2 regions of the Pantoea sp. UBA4549 genome follow, and region 1 is predicted to be linked to the other one. Evidence: predicted binding sites of a transcription regulator. Region 1 holds the regulator's gene; the other holds the start of a gene.
What was found. The regulator ArgR, encoded in region 1, controls arginine synthesis, uptake and breakdown. The targets are predictions, from matches to a motif close to ANTGAATAAAAATACANT.
Positions count from the first base shown of each region.

Region 2: argC (N-acetyl-gamma-glutamyl-phosphate reductase) is a predicted target of ArgR. The motif match lies at 6,357-6,374, and genes of this name have one in related genera.

Region 1 covers NZ_DGLH01000018.1:197,574-213,172, forward strand. Annotated here, with positions in the region: gene tsaE (tRNA (adenosine(37)-N6)-threonylcarbamoyltransferase complex ATPase subunit type 1 TsaE) at 1-468, opposite strand, end outside; gene nnr (bifunctional ADP-dependent NAD(P)H-hydrate dehydratase/NAD(P)H-hydrate epimerase) at 472-1,989, opposite strand; gene queG (tRNA epoxyqueuosine(34) reductase QueG) at 1,988-3,127, shown strand; tRNA gene B3041_RS16685 (tRNA-Gly) at 3,553-3,628, opposite strand; tRNA gene B3041_RS16690 (tRNA-Gly) at 3,654-3,729, opposite strand; tRNA gene B3041_RS16695 (tRNA-Gly) at 3,808-3,883, opposite strand; gene orn (oligoribonuclease) at 4,101-4,649, opposite strand; gene rsgA (small ribosomal subunit biogenesis GTPase RsgA) at 4,752-5,801, shown strand; gene asd (archaetidylserine decarboxylase) at 5,897-6,793, shown strand; gene mscM (miniconductance mechanosensitive channel MscM) at 6,810-10,151, shown strand; gene mdh (malate dehydrogenase) at 10,199-11,137, opposite strand; gene argR (transcriptional regulator ArgR) at 11,557-12,027, shown strand; gene yhcN (peroxide/acid stress response protein YhcN) at 12,491-12,754, shown strand; gene yhcN (peroxide/acid stress response protein YhcN) at 12,847-13,113, shown strand; gene B3041_RS16740 (barstar family protein) at 13,174-13,443, opposite strand; gene B3041_RS16745 (NAD-dependent succinate-semialdehyde dehydrogenase) at 13,459-14,913, opposite strand; gene aaeB (p-hydroxybenzoic acid efflux pump subunit AaeB) at 15,025-15,599, opposite strand, start outside.
Region 2 covers NZ_DGLH01000011.1:94,294-109,892, forward strand. Annotated here, with positions in the region: gene B3041_RS11775 (bifunctional aspartate kinase/homoserine dehydrogenase II) at 1-2,203, shown strand, start outside; gene ppc (phosphoenolpyruvate carboxylase) at 2,261-4,912, opposite strand; gene argE (acetylornithine deacetylase) at 5,162-6,310, opposite strand; gene argC (N-acetyl-gamma-glutamyl-phosphate reductase) at 6,475-7,479, shown strand; gene argB (acetylglutamate kinase) at 7,498-8,274, shown strand; gene B3041_RS11800 (argininosuccinate synthase) at 8,289-9,506, shown strand; gene argH (argininosuccinate lyase) at 9,575-10,948, shown strand; gene oxyR (DNA-binding transcriptional regulator OxyR) at 11,299-12,216, shown strand; gene sthA (Si-specific NAD(P)(+) transhydrogenase) at 12,199-13,599, opposite strand; gene fabR (HTH-type transcriptional repressor FabR) at 13,793-14,437, shown strand; gene B3041_RS11825 (YijD family membrane protein) at 14,456-14,812, shown strand; gene trmA (tRNA (uridine(54)-C5)-methyltransferase TrmA) at 14,842-15,599, opposite strand, start outside.

The DNA.
Region 1 (15,599 bases):
CGGATCTCCCTGCTGCATCTGATCAAGCAGCGCGGCACCCCTGGCGGAAACCGCAGTGATTTCTGCTTCGCGGCCCGTTTCTGCGTAACGCAGCGTCAGCGACAGATCGGGCTCGGGCAGAAAGCCTGCGCCCTGCTGCGGCCATTCAATCAGACAGAGTGCCTCACCGCTGAAATAGTCGCGGATACCCATAAATTCCAGCTCTTCCGGATCGGCCAGGCGATAGAGATCAAAATGATAGAGGGTGCGTGTTCCTATCTCATAGGGTTCAACCAGCGTATAGGTCGGGCTTTTAACATTGCCCTGATGACCGAGCGCCTGCAGAAAGCCGCGGCTGAACGTCGTTTTACCTGCTCCCAGGTCACCGTACAGATAAATGACGGCCGCGCTGCTGCAAACGCGGGCCAGTTGCGCACCCAGTTTCAGGGTTGCCGCCTCATCGGGCAAAGAAATTACACAGGTTTTCATGCGTTATTGTTGCATCATCTCTGGATTAACAAACTGCCACAGTTGTTCAAACAAATCAGTGGCTAACATACCGCGCGTTCCGTGATGGCGGGCAACTGCATCTGCCGCTGCGCCGTGTACCACGCAGCCCGCACAGGCTGCTTCAAATAGCGAAAGCTGCTGGCCCAGCAGTGCTGCAATGATACCGCTCAGCGTATCGCCCATGCCGCCCGATGCCATACCGGCGTTACCCACATCAGCAATCGCGACGTCTCCTGCGGCACTGGCAATGACCGTCCCGGCGCCTTTCAGGACCACTACCCCGCCATAGCGCCGTGCCAGCGTCTGCGCGGCCTGCAGGCGATCGTGCTCAATTTCACTGGTTTTCACCCCCAGCAGCCGGGCCGCTTCGCCGGGATGCGGCGTAATGATGCGATTCTGACGGTTATCGGGATTGATTGCCAGCAGGTTAAGCGCATCTGCATCCCAAAGCATCGGCTTTTCACTGGCAGCAACCTGCTGCAGCGCCTGCTGTGCCCAGTCGCGCTGTCCCATGCCCGGTCCAATCGCCACGACATCCGCCCACGCCAGCGCGTTGTGCAGTTTTTCAGGCGTAAATGCATCAACCATCAGCTCAGGGCGCGCGGTAATAAGCGGCCCGATATTATCAGCCTGCGTCAGCACGCGTACCAGTCCGGCGCCGCTGCGTAGTGCCGCCTCACCGGTCATACGGATCGCGCCAGCGGTTCCGCTGTCGCCGCCAATAATCAGCAGCTGCCCGTGATCGCCTTTATGTGAGGTTGCTTTACGCGGTTTAAGCCAGTGCGTCAGATGCTCCGCTGCATAGCGCCGGACAGGCGCCTGTTGCCCGCTGAGCCAGGCATCAAGGCCCAGCGTATCGCAGTGCAGCTCACCAACATGATCGCGTGCTTTCCCCGTCAGCAGACCCGGCTTCAGCGCGATCATACTCAGTGTGCGACTGGCGACGACCGCCACACCCGGCGTGACACCGGTTGTCGCCAGCAAGCCGGATGGCGCATCAATAGCCAGTACCGGCGCGGTATGCTGATTGATCGCCTCAATCAATGTTGTATACGGTGCCGCAGGCGCACGGCTGAGGCCGGTGCCCAGCAGCGCGTCCACAATCAAATCGACCGGCTCCGGCCATACGCTGTCTGCAGCATGGATCTCGCCACCCGCCTCCAGCCAGGCTTCGCGCGCCTGTCGTGCTTCGTCAGGCAACGGCCTGCTGCCTTCACACGCCAGCAGCGTGACTGCAATGCCCGCTGCCTGAGCCAGTCGCGCAATGACGTAGCCATCACCGCCGTTGTTGCCATGGCCGCACAGGATCAGCCAGTGTTTTGCCTCAGGCCAGCTCTGACGCGCCAGCGTAAAGCTCGCCTGACCGGCGCGCTGCATCAGTTCATACAACGTCACTCCCAGGCTGTCAGCTGCCTCCTGCTCCAGCTGCGCCATGGCCTGCGCAGGCCAGACAGAGTGTGGTAAACTGCGTGCGTTTGCATCAACTGCCTGGTTTCTCATGTCATATCCTCTCGATCTTCAACAGCTTGCTCAACAGATTAAACAGTGGGGGCGCGATCTCGGCTTTCAGCAGGTTGGCATCTGTGATACCGATTTACGTGCCGAAGAGCCAAAGCTTCAGGCGTGGCTGGACAAGCAGTATCACGGTGAGATGGCATGGATGGCGCGCCACGGCATGATGCGTGCGCGTCCGCATGAACTGCTGCCCGGCACGCTGCGGGTGATCAGCGTCCGCATGAACTATCTGCCCGCAAAAGCGGCTTTTGCCCGGACCCTGAAAAATCCTCAGCTTGGCTACGTCAGCCGCTATGCGCTGGGTCGCGACTATCACAAAGTATTACGCAATCGCCTGAAAAAGCTCGGAGAAATGATCCAGTCACACTGCAGCGAACTCAATTTTCGCCCGTTTGTGGATTCTGCTCCCGTGATGGAGCGCCAGCTGGCAGCGAAAGCGGGACTTGGCTGGACCGGAAAACATTCGCTGATCCTGAATCGCGAAGCAGGCTCATGGTTTTTCCTCGGGGAACTGTTGATCGATCTGCCGCTGCCGGTTGATGTTCCCCAGGAGGAGCAGTGTGGCCGCTGCGTCGCCTGCCTGACAATCTGTCCGACCGGTGCCATTGTGGAACCTTATGTCGTGGATGCGCGGCGCTGTATCTCTTATCTCACCATTGAGCTGGAAGGTGCGATCCCTGAAGCGTTTCGTCCGCTGATCGGCAACCGTATTTATGGCTGTGATGACTGTCAGCTGATCTGTCCCTGGAATCGCTACAGTCAGCTGACGGATGAAGCGGACTTTTCACCGCGTGCGGTGCTGCATGCACCAGAGCTGACGGCGCTGTTTGGCTGGGATGAGGCGCGCTTTCTTCGCGTAACGGAAGGTTCAGCAATTCGGCGAATTGGTCATCTGCGCTGGCTGCGCAATATTGCCGTGGCGCTGGGTAATGCGCCCTGGTCAGCCGAATGCGTAGCAGCGCTGCAACAGCGGCGTGGCGAGCATCCGTTGCTGGATGAGCATATTGACTGGGCACTGGATCAGCAGCAGCAGAAGCGCGCAGCGGAGGTTATTGAGGTACAGCCTGCGAAAACGCTGCGTTTAGTACGCGCCGTGGAAAAGGGCCTGACGCGTGATGCATGATTGAGCGCTCCTGCTGCACACAGGTTTGTCCACACGCTGTGCATAAGATTTTTTCATAAAAACAGTGACGTGGGGGCGCCTGTGGTCTATAGCGCTCATTAACATAATGAAATACTAATTTAGCTATGTTAAACAAACACTTATACAGCATTTGTAAACTTATATTCACCAGATAACGCGCAGGGGTCGAGCCAGAGCTTGTGGATAACTCTGTTCAAAAGGGTTTTGCATAGTGGGTATAACGCCGCCTTTCAGGCGCGGGCAAATTGTGGATAACTTGCAGCGGTATGCAGCAAACCATCGGCAATATCGACGCTGACACAGCGTGTGTAATGATCAGAACAACGCAGGCTGCAAAAGGAACAAACGCAGTGCTTAATGTCTGATAGCGCCCGCAGGCAGGAAACAATCGTGAATAAGAAAACTGGAGCGGGAAACGAGACTCGAACTCGCGACCCCGACCTTGGCAAGGTCGTGCTCTACCAACTGAGCTATTCCCGCAAAGAGGTTACTACAAAACAGATTCTGGAGCGGGAAACGAGACTCGAACTCGCGACCCCGACCTTGGCAAGGTCGTGCTCTACCAACTGAGCTATTCCCGCATTATCGTTGATATTCACCCTGCTGCTACGCGGCAAAGCAAAACATCTGATATTGGTATCTGACTACATCTTTAAATCTGGAGCGGGAAACGAGACTCGAACTCGCGACCCCGACCTTGGCAAGGTCGTGCTCTACCAACTGAGCTATTCCCGCATCATTATTGCGATTATCTGAACCGGCGCAACCTGCACGCTGGGGATAAACGCTGATACTTTACTGCTGCGCACCACACGAAATTCTTCATCGGTACGGGGTGCGCATTATACGAGAATTCGTTTTTGCCGCAAGCCTCTTATCGCAAAATTTTGCGCTTTCAGCGCGTTTGCTGATTTAATCGACAAAATGATGCTTTACTGCGCATTTCAGGCCGTTACAGCTGTAAAAAGTGCTCGCGATAGTACGCCAGTTCCGCAATCGACTCGCGAATATCATCCAGCGCCTGGTGTGTACCCGCTTTTTTAAAGCCTGGCAGAATCTGTGGCTTCCAGCGCCGCGCCAGCTCTTTCAGGGTGCTGACATCCAGATAGCGGTAATGGAAGTAAGCTTCCAGCTCCGGCATATAATTAAACAGAAAGCGGCGATCCTGGCCGATGCTGTTGCCGCAAATAGGTGAGGTATTAGCAGGTACCCACTGCTGAAGAAACGCCAGCGTGGCCTGCTCAGCCGCGCGATCGTTATGCTGACTCGCTTTGACCCGCTCTACCAGACCGCTGCCGGTATGAGTACGCACATTCCACTCATCCATCAGGGCCAGCTGCTCATCAGACTGATGCACCGCCAGCACCGGCCCCTCTGCAAGAATGTTTAAGTTTGCGTCCGTGACGATAGTCGCGATCTCAATAATGCGATCGCGTACCGGATCGAGTCCGGTCATTTCAAGGTCGATCCAGATCAGGTTATTTTCGTTTCCAGCTGTCATCTATTTTCCATCCGTTACCAGTGTCGTCATTCGACCGCGTTAAGGTGTATCATAGACGTTTTGCCCAGCGGGGCGAAGCCTGGCGAAAGCGTGAGAGGATGCGTGAGCAAAAATAAACTGTCGAAGGGTCAACAACGTCGCGTAAGCGCAAACCATCAGCGTCGTCTGCAGCAACGGAGTGAAAAACCGGAGCCTGATGACAGCCTGTTTGGCGATGCGTCTGAGGGTGTGGTGATCAGCCGCTTTGGCATGCACGCAGATGTCGAAGACCAGGCGGGTGAAGTGCATCGCTGTAATATCCGCCGCACTATCCGCTCGCTGGTTACCGGCGATCGCGTGGTGTGGCGCGCAGCGAACGAAAATGGCGGTAAAGGGATCGTTGAAGCGGTACACGAGCGTAAAACCGTGCTGACCCGGCCAGATTTTTACGACGGCGTAAAGCCTATCGCGGCCAATATCGATCAGATCATGATCGTGTCAGCTATTCTGCCGGAGCTCTCTTTAAATATTATCGACCGTTATCTGGTCGCCAGCGAAACGCTGGGTATTGAGCCATTACTGGTCCTCAATAAGATCGATCTGCTGGATAGTGACGCGCGCGCGTTTGTTGATGAACAGATGGATATCTATCGCCATATTGGCTATCGCGTGCTGATGGTCTCCAGCTACGCACAGGATGGTCTGAAAGATCTGGAAGCGGCACTGACCGGGCGCGTCAGTATTTTTGCCGGCCAGTCAGGCGTGGGTAAGTCGAGCCTGCTGAACCGGCTGCTGGGGCTGGACGTCGCCGGCAGCGAGATTTTGACCAATGATGTCTCAGATGTGTCCGGCCTGGGACAGCACACCACGACCGCCTCCCGTCTTTATCACTGCCCGCACGGCGGCGATGTGATTGACTCGCCCGGCGTGCGTGAGTTTGGCCTGTGGCATCTTGAGCCGGAACAGGTTACCCGCGGGTTTGTGGAATTTCGTGAATTTCTCGGCAGCTGTAAGTTCCGCGACTGCAAGCACGATACCGATCCCGGCTGCGCAATCCGCGAAGCGGTAGAAAATGGCCTGATTAACGCATCGCGCTTTGATAATTACCACCGTATTCTGGAGAGTATGGCGCAGGTAAAAACGCGTAAAAACTTTTCTGCCGATGAAGATTGATCGGTAAAACGACATAGTCGCTAACTCACCGGGGCGCTGCTACAATCCGCCCCCCTTTTTTACGTAAACCACAGGTATTAAGCCAGGAGGCAACGGTGTTTGATCGTTTTAAACTCGGCCTGAATCATATTCTGCCCAAGAAGGCGCTGACCGAACTCGCCGGCTGGGGCGCCAGTCGCCGCGGTGGCTGGCTGACCAAAGCGGTCATTGATGCTTTCGTCTGGTTCTATAAAGTTGATATGGCGGAAGCCAGTAAGCCGCATACCGGCAGCTATCGCACATTCAACGACTTCTTTGTCCGCCCGCTGAAAGAGGGTGCCCGCCCTGTCGATCCCGACGCTTCGCTGCTGGCGCTGCCGTGTGATGGCGCGATCAGCCAGCTGGGCCGTATCACCGGCGATCAGATTTTTCAGGCGAAAGGACACTACTATACGCTGCAGGCGCTGCTGGCAGGCAACGACGCGCTGGCAGAGAAATTTATTGATGGTGAGTTTGTCACCACTTATCTTGCTCCGCGCGACTACCACCGGGTGCATATGCCCTGTAACGGTATCCTGCGTGAAATGATCTACGTGCCGGGCGATCTGTACTCCGTTAACCCGCTCACGGCGCGCAATATCCCTAATCTGTTTGCCCGTAATGAACGCGTTATCTGCGTATTTGATACCGATCACGGCCCGATGGTACAGATTCTGGTGGGCGCCACTATCGTCGGCAGTATTGAAACTGTCTGGGCAGGGACCGTAACGCCGCCGCGTGAAGGCGTGATCAAACGCTGGCGCTATCCGTCTGCTGAACATGATGGTGCGGTCGTGCTGCTAAAAGGTCAGGAGATGGGCCGTTTCAAACTTGGCTCAACCGTGATCAACCTGTTTGCGCCTGACCGGGTAAAACTGGCGGAAAGCCTGGAGGCGGAAAGCAAAACCCGTCTCGGCCAGCCGCTGGCTATTGCACTGCCGCAGTCTGGCGACAGCGCCCCGCTGACTCACTAATCAGAGACCTGCTCCCGTGCGCGCCTTTCTTGTCCTGCTGCTGAGCCTCGCGCTCAGCAGCCCTCTCTATGCCGCCTCCCTTCCCTCCACCACGCAGCTGCAGCAGGAACTGGATGAGGCGAAATCCGCTAAAAACAGTCCTGCGCAAACTGAACAGGTGCAGGCGCTGGAAGCGGCCATCAATTTTCTCTCTGAACGCAGCGATTCACTGGAGCGGGCGAAACAGTATCAGCAGGTGATCGACGATTTTCCCCGGCTGGCACGCGAACTGCGCCAGCAGATCGCCGCGCTGAATGAGACCAGCAAACCCGTACGCAGCAATATGAGCAATGCGGAACTGGATCAGGAGATACTCCAGGTCAGCAGCCAGCTGCTGGAAGAGGGACGGCAGGCGCAGCAGGAGCAGGACCGCGCGCGTGAAATCAGCGACTCACTGGCGCAGCTGCCGCAGCAGCAGACCGATGCGCGCCGTGCCATGACTGAAAATGAGCGCCGCGCGCAGGGGGTTTCCAACACCGTGTCAGCGTCACCCCTTGCCCAGGCGCAGATTTACGCCCGCCAGGCGGAAAGCGCAGCGAGTAAAGCCCGGGTGGATGAGCTGGAACTGGCGCAGCTCTCTGCCAATAACCGTCAGGAGCTGGCCCGCATGCGGGCAGAAGTGCATCAGCGGAAAGCCACGCAGCTCGATAACTATCTGCAGGCGCTGCGCAGCCAGCTGAATAACCAGCGTCAGCGTGAGGCGGAACTGGCGCTGGAGCGTACGGAACAGCTGGCGGAAAACAGCGGCGATCTGCCGCCTGCCATTAGCGAGCAGCTGCGTATCAATCGTCAGCTCTCTGCAGATCTGAATCAGCAGGCGCAGCGTATGGATCTGGTCGCCTCTCAGCAGCGTCTGGCGACTAATCAGACGCTGCAGGTGCGCCAGGCGCTGAGTACGCTGCGCGAGCAGTCACAGTGGCTGGGCGCCTCTAATTTGCTGGGTGAAGCCCTGCGCGCGCAGGTGGCCCGTCTGCCCGATATGCCAAAAGCGCAGCAGATCGATAGCGAAATGGGCGAGCTGCGGGTGCAGCGGCTGCACTATGAGTCACTGCTGGAGCGTCAGCAGGCTTTACGTAAAGAGAAGCAGGATGATGGCACGCCTTACACCAGTGAGCAGAACCGGATTCTGGACGCGCAGCTGCGCACGCAGCGTGAACTGCTTAATTCGCTGATCTCCGGCTGCGATACGCTGATTCTGGAGATCACCAAACTCAGGGTATCAAACACGCAGCTGCAGGATGCGCTCAGCGAAGTCAAAGAAGCGACGCATCGTTACCTCTTCTGGACAGCGGATGTCAGTCCGGTTGGCCTGAAATATCCACTGGAAGTTGCGAGCGCACTCACCCGTCTGCTGTCGCTGGATACGCTGGGCCAGATGGGTAAAGCGCTGGCCATGATGTTTACCAGTCGCGAAACGGTGCTGCCGATTATGGGCGCGGTGCTGCTGGTGGGTTTCAGCATCAGCTCACGCCGTCACTACAACGCGTTTATGGCGCGTGCTGCCAGCCGCGTGGGCAAAGTGACACAGGATCGCTTTAGCCTGACGCTGCGTACGGTATTCTGGTCCATTCTGGTGGCGCTGCCGTTGCCGGTGCTCTGGGCGGCACTGGGCTATGGCCTGCAGCATGCGTGGCCCTACCCGTTCGCCGTGGCAATAGGCGATGGCATCACCGCCACGCTGCCGCTGCTGTGGGCGTTTATGATCAGCGCCGCTTTTGCCCGTCACGACGGCCTGTTTGTCGTGCACTTTCGCTGGCCGCAGACGCGGGTGGCGCGCGCCATGCGCTACTATTCGCTGACCGTGGGGCTGATTGTACCGCTGATTATGCTGCTGATCGCCTTTGGCAATCTGGAAGATCCGCAGTTTTCCGCGACGCTGGGCCGGCTCTGCTTTGTTCTGATCTGCGGCGCGCTAAGCATTGTTACTGTCAGCCTGAAGCGCGCCGGCATTCCGCTGTATCTTGATAAAGAAGGCAACGGTGACAATTTTGTTAACCGCGTCCTGTGGAACCTGATGATCGCCATCCCGCTGGTGGCCGCCTTCGCCTCCTGCATTGGCTATCTGGCAACCGCCCAGGCGCTGCTGGCACGTCTGGAAACCTCAGTCTGTATCTGGTTCTTCCTGCTGGTGATTTATCATATTATTCGCCGCTGGATGCTGATTCAGCGCCGGCGCATTGCGTTTGATCGTGCCCGCCAGCGTCGTGCCGATATGCTGGCCAACCGCGCACGCAGTGAAGAGGAAAAAGAGCAGCAGAGCGCGACCAATACTGACACGATTGAAATTGATGAGCCGGTGATCGACCTTGATGCCATCAGTGCGCAGTCGCTGCGACTGGTGCGTTCCATCCTGACGCTGATTGCGCTGGTATCGGTGATCCTGCTCTGGTCGGAAATCCACTCTGCGTTTAGTTTTCTCGATAACATTCCGCTCTGGGATGCCAGTACCACCGTTCAGGGTGTTGAGAGCGTGCAGCCTATCACGCTGGGTGCGGTGCTCATCGCTATTCTGGTGCTGATTATCACCACGCAGCTGGTCCGCAATATGCCGGCGCTGCTGGAGCTGGCGCTGCTGCAGCATCTCAGCCTGGCTCCCGGTACCGGCTACGCCATTACAACGCTGACCAAATATGCGCTGATGCTGATGGGCGGCCTGATTGGCTTCTCGATGATTGGCGTGGAGTGGTCAAAGCTGCAGTGGCTGGTGGCTGCACTGGGTCTGGGACTGGGATTTGGCCTGCAGGAAATTTTTGCCAACTTTATCTCTGGCCTGATTATCCTGTTTGAAAAACCAATTCGTATTGGCGATACCGTAACCATCCGCGATCTCACCGGCAGCATTACGCGTATTAACACCCGTGCCACGACCATTACCGACTGGGACCGGAAAGAGATTATCGTGCCCAATAAAGCGTTTATCACCGAGCAGTTTGTGAACTGGTCGTTGTCCGATTCCGTTACGCGTGTGGTGCTGACCATCCCGGCACCGGCGCGCGTCAACAGTGAAGAAGCCACGACCATACTGAAACAGGCGGCTGAGCGCTGCACCTACGTGCTGGATATGCCGCCGCCGGAAGTCTACCTGGTGGATCTGCAGCAGGGTATTCAGCTGTTTGAGCTGCGCGTGCATGCGGCAGAGATGGGACATCGTATGCCGCTGCGACATGAGCTGCATCAGCTGATCCTGCGGGGCTTTGCAGAACATAACATTGAAATGCCCTTCCCGCCTTTCCAGGTGCGTATGGAAACGCTGGGACGCAAAACGCCTGCCGGCAATGGCACGGCGGCCACCCAGACCTTCAGGTCTGGCGGACTGTAACAAAAACGCCCGGCAGACGCCGGGCGTTTCGCACTGCGTCAAAGCATTTACTGCTTCACAAACTCTTCACCCTGCGCAATGTCTTTTTTCAGCGTCTCCAGCATACCGTTTAGCGCCTGCTGCTCAAACTCACTCAGCGTGCCCAGCGGGCGGCGTTCAGCAATCCCGTTTTTCCCTAACAGCAGCGGCTGAGAGAAGAAGCGCGCATATTCACCGTCGCCTTCGACATAGGCGCATTCAACCACGTTTGCTTCACCCTGCAGCGCACGGATCAGCGACAGACCAAAGCGTGCGGCGGCCTGTCCCATTGAGAGGGTAGCCGACCCGCCACCCGCTTTTGCTTCCACCACTTCGGTGCCGGCGTTCTGAATTCGCCTGGTAAGATCGGCAATCTCCTGCTCGCTGAAACTGACGCCTGGCACCTGCGACAGCAGTGGCAGAATGGTCACGCCGGAGTGGCCCCCCACCACCGGCACGTCGACTTCATCTGGCTGTTTACCTTTGAGCGCAGCGACAAAGGTATTAGCGCGAATGACATCCAGCGTGGAGACGCCAAACAGCCGGTTTTTATCGTAAACGCCGGCTTTTTTCAGCACCTCTGCGGCGATTGCCACCGTGGTATTAACCGGATTCGTGATCACACCAATCAGCGCGGTTGGTGCCGTGCTGGCTACCTGCGCAATCAGGTTGCGGACAATGCCCGCATTAACGTTAAACAGATCGGCGCGATCCATGCCGGGTTTACGCGCTACCCCGGCAGAAATCAGGACCACATCGGCCCCCTTTAAGGCAGGGGTAGCATCTTCACCGCTGAAACCCTCAACGGTTACAGCAGTAGGGATATGGCTGAGATCGACCGCTACGCCAGGCGTAACCGGTGCAATGTCATAGAGAGAGAGGGCGGAACCCGCGGGTAACTGCGTTTTGAGCAGCAGAGCCAGCGCCTGGCCAATACCGCCAGCGGCTCCGAGAACGGCAACTTTCATCCTGAACTCCTTATTAAGATGGGGCAAAGATATGCCAGAAATCCATCAGCTTACGAGTTTAGTCAACATCTCAGGCGATAGCGACATTGCCGCCGCGCACAGGCAGCATGTTACTATCCGCTTCCGATACCGCTCTGTTTCAGAAGCGCCTGAATGATCTTATCGCAGCCAGCAGAGATATACGGCTTTGATCGTCGATCTGGTTGTTACCACGTCAATAGTATAACAACTTTGCAACCTCTGCTTTGCGCGTCAGCGCGCGATTTTGGTGCTTAGCCAGTTTCTGCTAGAATGCCCGGCCCGCGCGGACGTATCGCGAAAGTCGCCGCTGACGCATTGCATAAAAATTCATCTAAATGCATAATAATTTATCAGCTGCAGGCTTGTTGCCTGCTGCGCCTCTCATTCATTGGTAGCTTATGCGTAATCCTTCAAAACAAGACGATCTTATCAAGGCATTTAAGGCCTTGCTTAAAGAAGAAAAATTCAGCTCTCAGGGCGAAATCGTGCAGGCTCTGCAGGAAGATGGCTTTGAGAATATCAATCAGTCAAAAGTTTCACGCATGCTGACAAAGTTTGGCGCGGTGCGCACGCGCAACGCAAAAATGGAGATGGTCTACTGTCTGCCCGCTGAACTGGGTGTGCCTACCGCGACCAGCCCGCTTAAAAATCTGGTACTGGATATCGATTACAACGAGGCGCTGGTGGTGATCCATACCAGCCCGGGTGCCGCGCAGCTGATTGCACGGCTGCTCGATTCACTTGGCAAAGCGGAAGGGATTCTGGGCACTATTGCCGGCGATGACACCATTTTCATTACGCCTGCGCGTGCTTTTACCGTTAAACAGCTTTATGACGCGGTACTGGTGCTGTTTGAACAGGAGCTGTAACGTCTCTCTGCCGGCAGCCTGGCTGCCGGCTCCGTCTGGCGATGCTAGATGCTGCTGTACTCCGCCCCCTCTTTTCTTTATCGCAAAACGTTATCAAACCGGCCTGTATAGGTCCGACCTTTAGGCCTTTCCGATACCTATCCATATTTTATGCTGCATAGAAGCAGTATTTCACCCCTTTAAACTACTTTACTCGCCAGCCTGTAGCGGCATCAACCATAAACTTTCGCACGAAAAGTTAATTTGACGCAGATCACTGTTTTTACGAAAAAAAGCGGCTCTGTGAATAAAAAACACCCGCTTTTAATAACTTAACGTTATAAAAAAGCATCATAAGGATAAAGGATAACAACGAAACATTATTAGCGAAGTATTAATTTCCTGCGTGATTAGATCTATACTTCTTTTCGTGACGCAAATCACACTAACTAAAAAGATAAAAATCACAGACGAGGAAAAGACCATGAACATTAAAGCGACTATCGCCACCCTTAGCATTCTCTCTGCACTGTCATTTGGCGCTTCTGCAGCAGATTCTGTTTCTGCCGATCAGGCAGCTAATCTGCAGGCAGCCGGCACCATCAGCGTCAGCGGCGTAGGCGGCTCACCGATGGATATCCATCAGCAGCTTAATGCTAAAGCCGATGCGCAGGGCGCAAAAGCATATCGTGTTATCGAGGCGTATAAAGACAATACGTATCACGCTACGGCTGAACTCTATAAATAACTGTTAACCGGCGTTATGAACGCCAATGCTCATCGACGACCCGCTTACTCTGGTGTAGCTGCAGGTTGTTGATACGAACGAGGAGATATATCATGAAAATCAAAACAACTCTTGCAACTGCTGGCCTGCTGTCTCTGTTTGCCTTTGGCGCCTCTGCGGCTCAACTGGTCACCAGCGAATCAGCACAACATCTGCAGCCTGTAGGCAGCACCATTTCAATCAGCGGTACCGGCGGTGCACCGATGGATTATCGCGAGCAGCTTTCCCAGAAAGCTGATGCGCAGGGTGCCAGCGCTTACCGCGTTATTGAAGCGCGTACCGGTGACAGCTATCACGTAACAGCTGAACTCTATAAGTAATTCCTCGTCACCCCTGACGAACCCTTTGGCCCCGCTTTGCGGGGCCCTTTTTGGGTTGTATTACTGAGTTGTAAAGCGGAGCTGGCCTTCCAGCTCCTCTTCTGCTTTATCAAACAGCAGGATCAATGCGCTATACCGGCGTTTCTGCCCTCTCCCCAGATTAATGAAGAGGATCTCCAGCGGCAGCGGCAGCTGTTTACCGGTAATCACCCGCCAGAGATCGTCCAGATCGCGAATAGCGGCGTCTGCCAGCATAAAACGCTCGCCAAACTGACTATAGAAATGGGCCTGATCGACTATTTCATCAAAATCGAAACGCTCGGTTCGCATGCCTGTATCCTCCTGCTAAGAGAGACCGCCCAGATGCAGCGCTTTAACTTCCAGATACTCTTCGATACCCAGCACTGAGCCTTCACGCCCCAGCCCTGACTCTTTGATCCCGCCAAACGGTGCCACCTCGGTAGAGACCGCACACTCATTGATCCCGATCATCCCCGCTTCCAGTGCAGCAGAGACGCGGAACACCCGCTGCAGATTCTGCGTATAGAAGTAGGCAGCCAGACCATATTCGGTATCATTTGCCCGCCCGATGACCTCCTCTTCGCTGTTAAAGCGGAAACAGGCTGCGACCGGACCAAATGTCTCCTCCTGCGCCAGCATCATGCTCTCCTGCGCCTCTGCGATCACCGTGGGCTGCCAGAAATTTCCTCCCAGCCCATGCCGTTCGCCACCGGTTACTATCCGGCCCCCTTTGCGCACCGCGTCCTGCACATGCTCTTCAACTTTTTCCAGCGCGGAGGCAGCGATCAGCGGCCCGACAATTACGCCATCGTCCATACCGTTACCGACTTTTAGCTGCTTAACGGCCTCTGCCAGCTGCGTAACAAAGCGATCGTAAATTTGCTCATGAATATAAAAGCGATTCACGCTGACACAGACCTGACCGGCATTACGAAATTTATTGGCAATTGCGCCCTGTACGGCAGCATCAATATCTGCATCTTCAAAGACGATAAAGGGTGCATTGCCGCCCAGCTCCATAGAGACCTTTTTCATTGTCTCAGCCGCATTACGCATCAGCGTTTTACCCACTGCCGTTGAACCGGTAAACGAGATTTTGCGCACTGCGCGCGAGGCCATAATAGCGTCGCTGATCGCCTGCGTATCACCCGCCACGGCGTTGAGCACACCGTCCGGCACGCCAGCCTGCTGTGCCAGCGCGACCAGGGCAAACGCGCTGAGCGGGGTATTATTAGCCGGTTTAATGATGCCGGTGCAGCCCGCGGCCAGCGCCGGTCCGAGCTTGCGGGTCAGCATGGCCATCGGGAAATTCCAGGGAGTAATGGCCGCGACCACGCCCACCGGTTCACGCGTGGCCAGAATACGCGAACCCGGTTTGGCGGGCGGGATAATCTCACCGTTAGCGCGCTTGGCTTCTTCCGCAAACCACTGGATAAAGCTGGCGGCATACTCCACTTCGCCCTCCGCCTCTTTAACCGGCTTGCCCTGCTCGGCGGTCATCAGCTCTGCCAGCCAGCGTTTGTTATCCATGATCAGCTGATACCAGCGCATCAGGATCCCGGCTCGTTCTTTGGCCGTTTTATCCCGCCAGCCGGGAAAAGCGCGCTGCGCGGCAGTAATCGCCTGTTCAGTTTCCGCTTTACCTGCTTTTGCAACGCGGGCAATCACGTCGCCGGTCGCCGGGTTGGTGACGTCAAACGTCGCGGAGGCAGAGTGCCATTGACCCGCAGCGAAGAAGCCGGTTTTGAAGAGTTCATGTTGCTGCAAAGAAGCGGACATCAATATTCTCCTGTCAGTATGCATCCGTCAGGAAAGTATAGATGGCAACGCGCAGCCGATTTGTGTCAGCGTGGCATATGCCTGCCGCCGCACAGAGCGGCGGCGGCAGATTTAAACCTGAATGAGGGTGTTCTGATATTTGTCCAGCATCTGCGTCAGGCGCGCGACCGGTTCAGTGACGCTGTCTGGCGCAGCATAATGCGCCAGCTTTTCCTGATAGATGGCCAGCTCCTGCAACAGCGTTCTGAACGCGTCGCGCCGCTTATCATCGCTGCTGGCCGAAATAACCCGATCGGCGGTGTGTCGCAGCTGCCGGTGATAAGCAGAGAGATCCGCATTGACCGGCACCTCTGCATTACGCAGCCGCTGGTGACCAATGATCAGCGTCAGGGCGATACGGTATTTGTCGATATCGCCCGGAAACAGATTCAGCAGCAGAAAAAGCTGCTGATAAAGCGCCGGCAGATGGTTTTCCCGGCGCCGGGCCTGATTCGTCGTCAGCGCCGCAACGGCGGCATACATCAGGCGATTCAGCAGCTTGCGGCCGGTACGCGCTTTGGATTTATCGCGAATCAGCAAAATGACCATCATGGCGACAAAGCTGCCGATCCACTGTCCCAGCGCATTATCCAGAAACACGTTGAATTCAAACTTCATTGGGTTATCCAGCACCAGCACATTGATGG
Region 2 (15,599 bases), on a different contig from region 1:
GCTTCGCCGCTACCATAGCGATCTGATTGCTGCCCTGCTGCCGGCTGAAGCGGCCGACCGCCTGACCAGCCTCTTTATCCGCGATCTGGAGCGGCTGGCGGCGCTGCTGGATGGCGCGATAACCGAAGCGGTATATGCGGAAGTCGTCGGGCATGGCGAAATCTGGTCAGCGCGCCTGATGGCTGCAGTACTGAGTCAGCGCGATATTGACGCCACCTGGCTGGACGCGCGTGATTTCCTGCGGGCTGAACGCGCCGCTCAGCCACAGGTGGATGAGGGTAAATCCTGGCCGCTGCTGCAGGCGCTGCTGACACAGCATCCGCATAAACGTCTGGTGGTAACCGGATTTATCAGTCGTAACGAGGCGGGTGAAACCGTGCTGCTGGGCCGCAATGGGTCTGACTATTCTGCCACCCAGATTGGTGCGCTCGCCGGGGCGGGACGCGTCACGATCTGGAGCGATGTGGCCGGCGTCTATAGCGCCGATCCGCGCAAAGTTTCTGATGCCTGCCTGCTGCCGCTGCTGCGACTGGATGAAGCCAGCGAGCTGGCGCGTCTGGCGGCACCGGTACTGCATACGCGTACGCTGCAGCCCGTCTCCAGCAGCGATATCGATTTACAGCTGCGCTGCAGCTATCAGCCTGAGCAGGGATCAACGCGTATTGAGCGTGTGCTTGCTTCCGGCACCGGCGCGCGGATTGTCACCAGTCACGACGATGTCTGTCTGGTGGAGATCCAGCTTTCTGAAGGTCACGACTTTGCCACGCAGCAAAAAGAGATCGATCAGCTGCTGAAGCGTGCCCAGCTGCGTCCGCTGGCAAGCGGCCTGCATCCCGATCGTCGTCTGCTGCAGCTCTGCTATACCGCTGAAGTGGTGAACAGCGCCTTTACGCTGTTACAGGATGCGGCCCTGCCGGGCCATCTGCAGCTGCGCGATGGCATGGCGCTGGTGGCACTGGTAGGCGCCGGCGTAACGCGTAACCCGCTGCACAGCCACCGTTTCTGGCAGCAGATTAAAGATCAGCCGGTTGAGTTTGTCTGGCAGTCAGAAGAGCATATCAGCCTGGTCGCGGTGCTGCGCACAGGGCCGACTGCACATCTGATTCAGGGATTACATCAGTCGCTGTTTCGCGCAGAAAAGCGCATTGGCCTGATGCTGTTTGGAAAGGGCAATATCGGCGCGCGCTGGCTGGAGCTGTTTGCCCGCGAGCAGGAGACCCTCTCCGCCCGCACCGGCTTTGAGTTTGTGCTGGCCGGCGTGGCTGACAGCCGCCGCAGCCTGCTGAGCTACGAAGGGCTGGATGCCAGCCGCACGCTGGCCTTTTTCGATGATGAAGCGCAGACGCTGGATGAGGAGTCGCTGTTCCTGTGGATGTGCGCGCATCCGTTTGATGACCTGGTGGTGCTTGACGTGACCGCCAGTGCACCGCTGGCGCAGCAGTATCTCGATTTTGCCAGCCACGGTTTTCACGTGATCAGTGCGAATAAAGTGGCCGGCGCATCAGACAGCCAGAGCTGGCGTCAGATCCGCGATGCATTCGCTAAAACCGGGCGTCACTGGCTTTATAACGCAACGGTGGGTGCCGGTCTGCCGGTTAACCATACGGTACGCGATCTGCGTGAAAGCGGTGACACGATACTCTCTATCAGCGGCATATTCTCCGGCACGCTGTCATGGCTGTTTTTGCAGTTTGACGGCAGCGTTCCCTTTAGCGAGCTGGTGGATCAGGCGTGGCAGCAGGGGCTGACGGAACCCGATCCGCGCGTTGATCTCTCCGGACAGGATGTGAAGCGCAAGCTGGTGATCCTGGCGCGTGAGGCGGGCTATGATATTGAACCGGATCAGGTGCGGGTAGAGTCGCTGGTACCAGCCGACTGCGAAGCAGAATCGGTTGATCACTTTTTTGAAAACGCCGACGAGCTGAATAATCAGATGCTGCAGCGCTATGAAGCGGCGCAGGAGCTGGGCCTGGTGCTGCGCTATGTGGCGCGCTTCGATGCCAGCGGCAAAGCCCGCGTTGGCGTAGAAGCGGTGCGGGCTGAACATCCGCTGGCGGCGCTGCTGCCGTGCGATAACGTTTTTGCTATTGAAAGCCGCTGGTATCGTGATAATCCGCTGGTGATCCGCGGTCCCGGTGCAGGACGCGACGTGACCGCTGGCGCGCTGCAGTCGGATCTGAATCGCCTGGCCCAGCTGCTTTGATTCATCCCGCAGCAACGAGGATTAAAAAAGGAGCCTGAGGCTCCTTTTTTGTCCCGGCTAACCGGTGTTGCGCATGCCGGCGGCCACGCCGGCGATGGTTACCATCAGCGCCTGCTCAACCCGTGCATCCGGTTCGTCACCGCGCGCTTCCTGTGCGCGGGCGCGCTGCAGCAGCTCTGCCTGCAATACGTTCAGGGGATCGGTATACACGTTGCGCAGCGCGATTGATTCGGCGATCCACGGCTGATCCGCCATCAGATGCGCATCATTTGCGATGGTCAGCACCGCTTTAATGTCAGCTTCCAGCTGATCGCGCAGCTGTTTACCCAGCGGCCAGAGTGCTTTGTCGACCAGGCGCTGATCGTAATATTCTGCCAGCCACAGGTCAGCCTTGGAGAAAACCATCTCCAGCATCCCCAGGCGGGTAGAGAAGAATGGCCAGTCGCGGCACATCGTTTCCAGCTGATCCTGGTGCCCTTCATCCATCGCTTTCTGCAGCGCTGCACCGGCGCCGAGCCAGGCTGGCAGCATCAGACGATTTTGCGTCCAGGCGAAGATCCACGGAATGGCGCGCAGGGATTCAACGCCCCCGGTCGGACGACGTTTAGCCGGGCGCGAACCCAGCGGCAGTTTGCCCAGCTCCTGCTCCGGCGTGGCAGAACGGAAGTAGGGGACAAAGTCAGGATTTTCCCGTACATAGCCACGATACATGGCGCAGGAGTGTGCAGAAAGCCCGTTCATGATCTCCTGCCATTCCTGTGCAGGCTCCGGCGGCGGCATCAGGTTCGCTTCCAGAATGGCCCCGGTATAGAGCGACAGGCTGGCGATGGTGACTTCCGGTAAACCATATTTGAAGCGGATCATCTCGCCCTGTTCGGTCACGCGCAGGCCGCCTTTAAGGCTACCCGGCGGCTGAGAAAGCAGGGCCGCGTGCGCGGGCGCGCCGCCGCGACCGATGGAGCCGCCGCGACCGTGGAACAGCGTCAGAGTAATACCCGCTTTTTCACAGGTCTTGATCAGCGCGTCCTGCGCCTGATATTGCGCCCAGCTGGCGGCCATTACGCCGGCGTCTTTTGCCGAGTCGGAATAGCCAATCATCACCATCTGTTTGCCGTTGATAAAGCCGCGATACCAGTCGATGTTCAGCAGCTGTGTCATCACATCGTTGGCGTTGTTCAGGTCATCCAGCGTTTCAAACAGCGGTGCGACCGGCATGGCATAGGGGATACCCGCCTCTTTCAGCAGCAGATGCACTGCCAGCACGTCAGAAGGGGTCTTAGCCATAGAGATCACGTAGGCCGCGATTGAACCCTGCGGCGCCTCGGCGGCAACTTTACAGGTTTCCAGCACTTCACGCGTGTTGTCGCCGGGCTCCCACTGGCGCGGCAGCAGCGGGCGTTTGGAATTCAGTTCGCGGATCAGAAACGCCTGTTTGTCCGCTTCTGACCAGCTTTCATAGTCGCCAAGACCCAGATAGCGCGTGACTTCAGCCAGCGCTTCGGTATGACGGGTACTCTCCTGGCGGAGATCAATACGCACCAGCGGCACGCCAAAGCACTTCACCCGGCGCAGCGTGTCCAGCAGCTGACCATTGGCGATAATGCTCATGCCGCACTGCTGCAGCGACTGATAAATAGCAAACAGCGGCTGCCAGAGCTGCTCATTGGAGACCAGCAGATCGGCAGGCCGCGGCAGGCGTTCGCCTTTCAGACGCTGCTCCAGATACGCCTGCGTGTTCATCAGCTGGCTGCGCATGCGTTTCAGGATCATACGGTAAGGTTCAATTGCCTCCGGATCGCCGCACAGCACGCGTACCTCGTCGCTGCACTCCGACATCGACAGCTCAGAGATCAGCACACCCACGTCGCGCAGGAAGAGATCGGCTGCTTTCCAGCGGCTCAGCTGCATAACGTGGCGGGTGATGGGGGCCGTCACGTTGGGGTTGCCGTCGCGATCGCCACCCATCCAGGAGGTGAATTTAATCGGCACAAAATCCACCGGCAGCTGAATGCCAAACGTCTCTTCGACCTGTTCATTCAGTTCACGCAGAAACGCGGGGACCCCTTCCCACAGGCTGTTTTCTACGACGGCGAAGCCCCATTTCGCTTCATCAACCGGGGTCGGACGGTATTTGCGGATCTCATCCGTATGCCATGCCTGCGCCACCAGCTGGCGCAGGCGACGCATCACCTGATTGCGCTCATAGTCGGTGATATCGGCATGATCGAGCTGCTCAAGGCAGCTGTTGACTTCACCGAGCTTGTGGATCAGGGTGCGGCGGGTAATTTCAGTGGGATGGGCGGTCAGCACCAGCTCCAGCGACAGCTCTTCAATCGCCTGACGAATAGCCATTTCGCTGAGATCGCCCTGCTGCTTCAGACGTTCAAACGTTTTTTTCAGCAGCTCCGGATGGTTAGCGCCATCGCCGCTGCGTGAAATGGTCTGATACTGTTCAGCCACGTTGGTAAGGTTAAGAAACTGACTAAAGGCGCGGGCCACCGGCAACAGCTCATCATTAGAAAGGTTCTGCAGCGTTGACAGCAGCTCCCTGCGATGAGAGTCATTTCCTGCACGGGATGACTTAGAGAGTTTGCGGATGGTTTCCACCCGATCGAGAATGTTCTCTCCCAGTGCATCCTTTATCGTATCCCCGAGCAGTTTGCCGAGCATACTGACATTACTTCGCATTGCGGAATATTGTTCGTTCATTTGACCCTGACACCCTTATCGTCTTTTAACCCCCCTGGACCCAACCAGCGGGTATAACATCATCTTTTATCTAGCCACGATTTGTGAACTCCGTCAATTAGCCTGAACTGGCGAAAACAGGCGGCTAACGTGCGGAAAGTGATAAGTTTTATCGGGGAAGAAGAGAGATAAGTTATTCTTATCAGCAAACGCCAGATAATGACGGGGCATTTTGCTGATTAAACAGTGAAATGCCCCGCAGATTATCTATCAGTGACAAAAATGCTGCACAACCTGCGTTATCAGCGCATGAGTGGGCTTAATAAATGCGGTATCGATAAATTCATCTGGCTGATGCGCCTGTTCAATTGAACCCGGCCCCAGCACCAGCGTCGGACAGAGCTGCTGAATAAACGGCGCTTCGGTGCAGTAGTTAACCACTTCCGTCGGCACACCCAGCAGTTTTTCCACCACCGTGACCAGCTCATGGTCAGCCGGACATTCATAGCCCGGGATAGGCGGATGCAGTTCGCTTACGGTCAGACGGCCGGGCCAGCGGGCGCTCACCGGGGCCAGCGCTTCATTCAGTAAGCCGTCCAGATCGTTCAGGCTCAGACCCGGCAGCGGCCGGATATCCATATGCAGTTCGCAGCAGGCGCAGATGCGGTTAGCCGCGTCACCGCCATGAATATGACCAAAGTTCATGGTCGGATAAGGAATGGCAAAGCCATCGTGGTGATAGCGCTCTTTCAGGGTATGACGCAGCTTCATCAGTTCTGTAATGGATGCATGCATCAGCTCAATCGCATTCACGCCGCGCGCCGGATCGCTGGAGTGGCCTGACTGACCCTCAATGCGGATAGCGTGTGATAGATGGCCTTTGTGGGCGCGCACGGGTTTGAGCGAGGTCGGCTCACCGATAATGGCGCAGTCGGGGCGCAGCTGTGCAGACTCAGCGAAATATTTTGCACCCGCCATGGTGGTCTCTTCATCGGCGGTCGCCAGCACATAGAGCGGTTTTTTGAGCGTAGTGACGTCAACATCGCGCAGCGCATCGAGAATAAAGGCGAAGAAGCCTTTCATGTCTGCCGTGCCCAGTCCGTAAAGTTTATTGTCATGTTCAGTCAGCACAAAGGGGTCGCGCGTCCAGCGCCCGTCATCAAAGGGCACGGTGTCAGTATGGCCCGCCAGCAGCAGTCCGCCTGCGCCTTCACCGCTGCGTGCCAGCAGGTTGAACTTATGGCGCGTACCCGGTACCGGCTGAACTTCAACGCTGAAGCCCAGATCGCGGAACCAGCCCGCCAGCAAATTGATTAAACTTTCGTTGCTCTGGTCAAGCGCGCTGTCGGTTGCGCTGATTGATGGTGAGGCGATCAACTGGCGGTAGAGTTCGATAAAAGGTGGAATTTTTGACTTCACTGTTGACGGTCCTTAGGTTAGGATGTATCAATATTCATGCACTAATAGTGAATAAAAATACATTAACGTCGTCTGCATGTGAACTGAAAAAGTGCAAACGGCATCGTGGGCAACGGGGCACGGCCGCGACCCGATACGTTGACTGTAAAAAGGTATACAGCCTGATGTTGAATACGCTGATCGTTGGTGCCAGTGGTTATGCTGGCGTAGAGCTTGCCACTTACCTGAATCGCCATCCGCATATGAACATAACCGCTTTAGCGGTTTCAGCGCAAAGCCCGGATGCCGGAAAATTGCTCTCCGATCTCCATCCGCAGCTGAAAGGCATCGTTGATTTGCCGCTGCAGCCGCTGAGCGATCCGGCAGCGTGGGCAGAGAAAGTCGATGTGGTGTTCCTTGCGACGGCGCATGAAGTCAGCCACGATCTGGCGCCTGAATTTCTGAAAGCAGGCTGTGTGGTCTTCGATCTGTCAGGCGCATTCCGGGTCAATGATGAGGCGTTTTACACCCGTTACTACGGCTTCAGTCATCAGCATCAGGCGTGGCTGGATAACGCAGTATATGGTCTGGCTGAGTGGAATCACGAGCGCATTAAAGAAGCGCAGCTGGTGGCAGTGCCTGGATGTTATCCCACGGCGGCACAGCTGGCGCTGAAACCGCTGCTTAAAGCGGATCTGCTGAATGACGCACAGTGGCCGGTTATCAACGCCACCAGCGGCGTCAGCGGAGCCGGGCGTAAAGCCAGCGTCGCGACCAGCTTTTGCGAAGTGAGCCTGCAGCCGTATGGCCTGTTTAACCATCGTCATCATCCGGAAATTGTTGCCCACCTTGGCGCGCCGGTTATTTTTACGCCGCATCTGGGTAATTTTCCCCGCGGTATTCTGGCAACCATTACCTGCCGTCTGAAAGCGGGCATTACGCAGCAGGATGTGACCGACGCCTTTTATGCGGCCTATCATGACAAGCCGCTGGTGCGTCTCTATGACAACGGTGTCCCGGCGCTGAAAGCGGTAGTGGGTCTGCCATTCTGCGATATCGGTTTTGCCGTGCAGGACGAACATCTGATTGTGGTCGCGGCAGAAGATAACCTGTTAAAAGGCGCGTCATCACAGGCGATTCAGTGTCTCAATATTCGTTTCGGTTTCCCTGAAACGCTCTCTCTGATTTAACGGACGGATAACGTAACCATGAGCAATCCACTGATCATTAAACTGGGTGGCGTACTGCTGGATAGCGAAGAAGCACTGGCCCGGCTGTTTGATGCGCTGCTGGCGTACCGTAATGAACATCAGCGTCCGCTGGTGATTGTGCACGGCGGCGGCTGTCTGGTTGACGAGCTGATGAAAAAGCTCGCGCTGCCGGTGCAAAAGAAAGATGGCCTGCGCGTGACGCCTGCCGATCAGATTGACATCATTACCGGCGCGCTGGCGGGTACAGCGAACAAAACGCTGCTGGCGTGGGCGACCCGTTACGGTATTAACGCCGTCGGGCTGTGCCTGGGCGATGCCGGACTGGTCAACGTCGCGCAGTTTGACGAAGCGCTGGGGCATGTCGGACAGGCCACGCCGGGCAACCCTGCGCTGCTGAACACGCTGCTGAATGCAGGCTATATGCCGGTTATCAGTTCGATTGGCATTACCGCCGGCGGGGCGCTGATGAATGTGAATGCTGATCAGGCAGCCACCGCGCTGGCAGCGACCATCGGCGCCGATCTGGTGCTGCTTTCCGATGTCAGCGGCATTCTCGACGGTAAAGGCCAGCGCATTGCTGAAATGACCGCAGCAAAAGCGGAACAGCTGATTGCGCAGGGCATTATTACCGACGGCATGATTGTTAAAGTCAACGCCGCACTGGATGCCGCACGCACGCTGGGCCGTCCGGTCGATATCGCCAGCTGGCGTCATGCTGAGCAGCTGCCAACCCTTTTCAACGGCGTGTCGATTGGCACCCGGATTCTCGCATAATCAAGGATTAAGACATGAGCACGCAAAACATTAAAAAAATCGTTCTGGCCTACTCAGGCGGCCTCGATACGTCAGCCATCATTCCATGGCTGAAAGAGAACTACGGCGGCTGTGAAGTGGTGGCGTTTGTTGCCAATATTGGTCAGGACCCGGCCGATCTGGAAGGCGTTGAGAAAAAAGCGCTGCAGTCGGGCGCATCTGAATGTCACGTAGTGGATCTGCGTGAAGAGTTTATCAGCGATTACGTCTATCCGGTGCTGCAAACCGGTGCTCTGTATGAAGGCACCTACCTGCTGGGCACGTCCATGGCGCGTCCTATCATTGCTAAAGCGCAGGTTGAACTGGCGCTGAAAGTGGGTGCTGACGCGCTGTGCCACGGCGCAACCGGCAAAGGCAACGACCAGGTGCGTTTCGAAACTACCTATACCGCGCTGGCACCGCAGCTTAAAGTTGTTGCGCCATGGCGCGAGTGGGATCTGCGTTCGCGTGAGGCGCTGCTCGACTATCTGAAAGAGCGCAATATCCCGACGACCGCGTCGCTGGAGAAGATCTACAGCCGTGATGAGAACGCATGGCACATCTCCACCGAAGGTGGCGTGCTGGAAAGCCCGTGGAACGCACCGAATAAAGATTGCTGGGTATGGACCGTGGATCCGCTTGATGCGCCAGACCAGCCGGAAAATGTCACCGTGACCGTTGAAAAAGGCTGTGTGGTTGCCGTGAACGGCGAACAGCTGAGCCCGTTCCAGTGCCTGGAAAAACTGAATGTACTGGGTGCAAAACATGGCGTTGGCCGGATCGATATCGTGGAAAACCGTCTGGTCGGCATTAAATCACGCGGCTGCTATGAAACCCCCGGCGGTACTATCATGGTGAACGCACTGCGTGCGGTTGAGCAGCTGGTGCTGGATCGCGACAGCTTCAAATGGCGTGAGCAGCTGGGCCAGGAGATGTCTTACGTGGTTTATGATGGTCGCTGGTTCGCACCGCTGCGCCAGTCTATTCAGGCAGCGGCAGCATCGCTGGCGGAAGAGGTTAACGGCGAAGTGGTTCTGCAGCTCTACAAAGGTCAGGCAACAGCGATTCAGAAAAAATCTGCTAACAGCCTCTACTCAGAAGAGTTCGCTACCTTTGGTGAAGATGAAGTGTATGACCATCGTCACGCGGGCGGCTTTATTCGCCTGTTCTCCCTCTCTTCACGCATTCGTGCGCTGAACGAGCAGAAGAAGTAAGCACGCAGCAGCAGTTATGCAAGGGCGGCTCAGGCCGCCTTTTTCAACACGATTTCAGGAGCAAGCAGATGGCACTTTGGGGCGGACGGTTTTCGCAGGCAGCAGATCAGCGGTTTAAACAGTTTAATGATTCACTGCGTTTTGATTATCGCCTGGCGGAGCAGGACATCACCGGCTCTGTGGCGTGGTCAAAAGCGCTGGTGACCGTAAACGTTTTAACCCAGGCGGAACAGCAGCAGCTTGAAGCAGCGCTGAACGAACTGCTGGCGGACGTACGTGCTAATCCGTCGCAGATCCTTGAAAGCGATGCAGAAGATATTCACAGCTGGGTCGAGGGCAAACTGATCGATAAGGTCGGCGCGCTGGGTAAAAAGCTGCATACCGGGCGCAGCCGTAACGACCAGGTTGCCACCGATCTGAAGCTCTGGTGTAAAGAGCAGGTTGCCCTGCTGCTGGATGCCACGCGTCAGCTGCAGCGTGCGCTGGTGACAACGGCAGAAGCAAATCAGGATGCCGTCATGCCGGGCTATACGCATCTGCAGCGCGCGCAGCCGGTGACGTTTGCCCACTGGTGTCTGGCGTATACCGAAATGCTGGCGCGTGACGAGAGCCGTCTGCAGGATACGCTGAAGCGGCTGGATGTCAGCCCGCTGGGCTGCGGAGCGCTGGCCGGTACCGCTTATGAGATTGACCGCGAGCAGCTGGCGGGCTGGCTCGGTTTTGCGTCGGCAACGCGTAACAGCCTGGATACCGTATCCGATCGCGATCACGTGCTGGAACTGCTCTCTGATGCGTCAATCGGCATGGTGCACCTGTCGCGCTTTGCGGAAGACCTGATTTTCTTTAATACGGGCGAGGCGGGTTTCGTCGAGCTGTCCGATAAAGTGACGTCAGGCTCATCGCTGATGCCGCAAAAGAAAAACCCTGATGCGCTGGAGCTGATCCGCGGTAAATGCGGCCGTGTACAGGGCGCACTGACCGGCATGATGATGACGCTAAAAGGCCTGCCGCTGGCCTACAACAAAGATATGCAGGAAGATAAAGAGGGGCTGTTTGACGCGCTGGATACCTGGCTCGACTGTCTGCATATGTCAGTGCTGGTTCTGGACGGCATTCAGGTTAAACGTCCGCGTTGTCAGGAAGCCGCTGAGCAGGGCTACGCCAATGCCACCGAGCTGGCAGACTATCTGGTTGCGAAAGGCGTGCCGTTCCGCGAGGCGCACCATATTGTGGGAGAGGCGGTGGTCGCGGCTATCCAGCATGGCGTGGCGCTGGAGGCACTGAGCCTGGCACAGCTGAAACAGTTCAGTGACGTTATTGAAGAGGATGTCTATCCGGTGCTTTCACTGCAGTCCTGCCTCGACAAGCGTAACGCGCGCGGCGGTGTTGCACCGCAGCAGGTCGCCCTGGCAATCCGTGAAGCACAGGCGCGCCTGCAATAGCTAATTCCGGCCGCTGCCGCTGGTTTGATGCGCCATAAAAAAAGCGGGCTTTATAAAAAAGCCCGCCAACCTCTGGCTTCGGAATTGCATATTTTTATAGGCACATCATCAGCGTACCGGCACTCCCCGCCAGCACAGTGATTGGGTTCAGCAAAACAGATTTGCTGCATAAAAAGCGTTTTTATAAAAGCGTTCAGGCCCGGCACACGTTCAGGAAATAAATAAATTTCTCTACAAATGCATGGGCTTAAATCAGTGAGCGCTATTATTCCCGTGCATGTCTTGATAGGGCCAATCGTTCGTTGCTATTCTATCTATCGCCACGGGCTATCGTGGTTTGGAGGATATTAATGAACATTCGCGATCTCGAGTATCTGGTTTCACTTGCGGAACACCGCCATTTTCGCCGCGCCGCTGATGCCTGTCATGTCAGTCAGCCGACCCTGAGCGGGCAGATCCGTAAGCTGGAAGATGAACTGGGCGTCATGCTGCTGGAACGTACCAGCCGTAAAGTATTGTTCACCCAGGCAGGATTGCTGCTGGTTGATCAGGCGCGAACCGTACTGCGTGAGGTTAAGGTCCTGAAAGAGATGGCCAGCCAGCAGGGTGAAGCGATGTCCGGACCGCTGCATATCGGGCTGATCCCCACGACCGGCCCCTATCTGCTGCCCAATATTATTCCTATGCTGCATCAGACTTTCCCAAAGCTGGAGATGTATCTGCATGAAGCACAGACTCAGCAACTGCTGGCACAGCTCGACAGCGGGAAACTCGACTGCGCTATTCTGGCGCTGGTTAAAGAGAGTGAAGCCTTTATTGAAGTGCCGCTGTTTGATGAGCCCATGAAGCTGGCGGTCTACCAGGATCACCCATGGCACGATCGCGATCGCGTCCCGATGTCCGATCTGGCGGGTGAAAAACTGCTGATGCTGGAAGATGGTCACTGCCTGCGCGATCAGGCGATGGGCTTCTGCTTTGAGGCGGGCGCTGATGAAGATACCCATTTCCGCGCCACCAGTCTGGAAACGCTGCGTAATATGGTGGCGGCCGGCAGCGGCATTACGCTACTGCCTTCGCTGGCGGTGCCTAAAGAGCGCGTGCGCGACGGCGTCTGCTATCTGCCCTGTTATAAACCGGTGCCGCAGCGCACTATCGCGCTGGTTTACCGGCCGGGTTCGCCTCTGCGCAGCCGCTATGAGCAGCTGGCAGAAGCAATCAAAACCCATATGCAGGGCCATTTTGACGCCGCGTTAAAACAGGCGGTTTAATCCGTTCAGCGCGGCTACACGATAGGCTTCAGCCATGGTGGGGTAGTTAAAGGTGGTATTCACGAAGTACTCAATCGTGTTACCGCCGTTTTTCTGCTCCATAATGGCCTGGCCGATGTGAATAATCTCCGCCGCGCGCTCACCAAAGCAGTGGATCCCCAGAATCTCTTTTGTCTCGCGGTGAAACAGGATTTTCAGGCTGCCGACGTGCATGCCAACAATCTGCGCGCGTGCCAGATGCTTAAACTGCGCACGGCCTACTTCATAAGGCACTTTCATCGCGGTCAGCTGCTGCTCTGTTTTTCCGACTGAACTGATTTCAGGGATGGTATAGATACCGGTCGGGATATCTTCGATCAGATGCGCACTCGCTTCACCTTTGATGATCGCCTGAGCGGCAATGCGTCCCTGATCGTAAGCGGCGGAAGCCAGACTCGGATAGCCAATCACATCGCCCACGGCATAAATGTGCGGCTGTGCGGTCTGATACATGCTGTTAACTTTCAGCAGGCCGCGTCCATCCGCTTCCAGACCCACGTTCTCCAGCGAAAGCGAGTCGGTATTCCCGGTCCGGCCATTGGCATACAGCAGACAATCCGCTTTCACTTTTTTGCCTGACTTCAGATGCATAATCACGCCATCACTGACGCCTTCGATCTTCTCAAATTCCTCGTTGTGACGGATCACCACGCCGCTGTTCCAGAAGTGGTAAGAGAGAGAGTCGGACATCTCCTGATCGAGAAACGCCAGCAGACGATCGCGGGTGTTAATGAGATCGACCTTGACGTTAAGACCCCGGAAGATAGAGGCGTATTCACAACCAATGACGCCGGCACCATAGATAATCACATGACCCGGTTCATGATGCAGGTTCAGAATGGAGTCGGAATCGTAAATGCGCGGATGCGTAAAGTCGACGTCGGCCGGATGGTAGGGACGTGAGCCGCAGGCAATGACAAATTTTTCTGCCGTCAGCTGCTCGCGAGTGCCATCAGGCTGCTCCACCTCTATCGTGTTGGCATCCACAAAGTGCGCGTCGCCCTGATAGAGTTCGCAGCGGTTGCGCTCATAAAAACCCTGGCGCATGGCAGTCTGCTGGCTGATAACGTTCTCGGTGTGATTGAGTATGTCAGCGAACGAAGAGCGGAGAAGACGGGTGTGATCGCTGTAGAGCGGGTTCTGATTAAATTCAATGATGCGGCTGACAGCATGACGCAGCGCTTTGGAGGGAATGGTTCCCCAGTGTGTACAACCGCCGCCAATGTTGTGGTAGCGTTCGATCACTGCGATGCGCGCTCCCTGCTTGACCAGCCCCATCGCCGCACCTTCGCCGCCCGGACCGGAGCCAATCACAATGGCATCGTAATCGTAAGACTTTTGCATACCAGTACGTCCTATTCTTCTATACATTTTTACAACGAGATTCTAACATCTCGCCGCGCACATCTGAATTCTAACAGTGAAAAATGCAGAAGTTTGACAATCAGTGAGGTTAACAGGCGGTGACAAAGTTTGCCCGGCTGTACGCTGAAAAGTTTGTTATAGTGAGCGCCTGATTACTCACAAGGCCGCAAAAATGGGCGTTCGGGCGCAACAAAAAGAACGTACAAGACGTTCGCTGATTGAAGCTGCATTCAGTCAGCTTAGTGCAGAAAGGAGTTTTGCCAGCCTGAGTTTACGCGAAGTGGCACGTGAAGCCGGCATTGCCCCTACCTCATTCTATCGTCACTTCCGTGATGTGGATGAGCTTGGACTGACCATGGTTGATGAGAGCGGGCTGATGCTGCGCCAGCTGATGCGCCAGGCGCGTCAGCGTATCGCGAAAGGTGGCAGCATCATTAAAACGTCGGTGGCAACCTTTATGGAGTTCATCGGCAACAACCCGAATGCGTTTCGGCTTCTGCTGCGTGAACGCTCCGGCACGTCTGCCGCCTTCCGCGCCGCTGTTGCCCGTGAGATTCAGCATTTTATTGCAGAACTGGCTGACTATCTGGAGCTGGAAAGCCGCATGCCGCGCAGCTTTACCGAAGCGCAGGCTGAAGCAATGGTGACCATTGTTTTTAGCGCCGGTGCTGAAGCGCTGGATGTGGATCCTGACCAGCGGCGTAAGCTGGAAGAGCGGCTGGTACTGCAGCTGCGTATGATCGCCAAAGGCGCCTACTACTGGTATCGCCGGGAACAAGAACGGCTGGCGGTAACCCTGGAAATCCCTGAAAAGTAACGTGATAAGGATAATGAAATGATTGAGCAGCATCCTCGTGATAAAGGAACGTTATTACTGGCTTTTATCACTGGTTTAGCAATCAATGGCTCCTTTTCGGCGCTGTTCAGTACCTTTGTGCCGTTTTCCATTTTTCCGCTGATAGCGCTTGGGCTGTCAGCATGGTGCCTGCATCAGCGTTATCTTAATCGCAATATGCCTGACGGCATGCCGTCACTGGCCGCGGCATTTTTCCTGCTGGGCATCCTGGTTTACAGCGCCATGGTGCGCGCAGAATATCCGGATATCGGCTCAAACTTCATTCCTGTCATTCTGATGGTGGCGCTGGTGTTCTGGATTGGCACGCGTTTCCGTCGCGCCAGAAGCCGGCAGTAATAAAAAGGGAACCCGCGGGTTCCCTTTTTTTATGCTTTACGCGTCAGCACCACGCCGCATTCCATATGGTGGGTATAGGGGAACTGATCGAACAGCGCCAGCCGCTCAATCTGATGCGTGCCTGACAGTACAGCCAGATTGTCGCACAGCGTCTGCGGATTACAGGAGATATACAGAATGCGCGGATACGCCTGCACCATTTTTACCGTTTCATCATCCAGCCCGCTGCGTGGCGGATCGACAAAAATGGTCTCGCACTGATAGCTGCTGAGATCGATGCCTTCCAGCCGGTTAAAGGTGCGCACGCCGTTCATGGCTTGTGTAAATTCCTCTGCCGCCATACGAATAATCTGCACGTTATCGATCTGGTTCACGGCGATATTGTACTGGGCCGACGCCACCGAAGGTTTGGCAATCTCCGTTGCCAGCACGCGACGGAAATTACGCGCCAGCGCCAGCGAAAAGTTGCCGTTGCCGCAGTAAAGCTCCAGCAGATCGCCCCGCGACTGCTGCGTAACATCCAGCGCCCACTCCAGCATCTGAATGTTCATGGCAGCATTAGGCTGGGTAAAGCTGTTTTCCACCTGGCGGTAAATCATCTCTTTGCCCTCCACCGGCAGGCGCTCATCCACGTAGTCGCGATCCAGACAAATTTTGGTTTTGGTGGCGCGTCCAATCAGCTGCACGTCAAATCCTTTGGCGCGCAGCTGGTCACGCAGTGTGCTGGCGGCGGCATGCCACTCTTCTCCCAGCTTGCGATGATAGAGCAGCGAGATCACTATCTGGT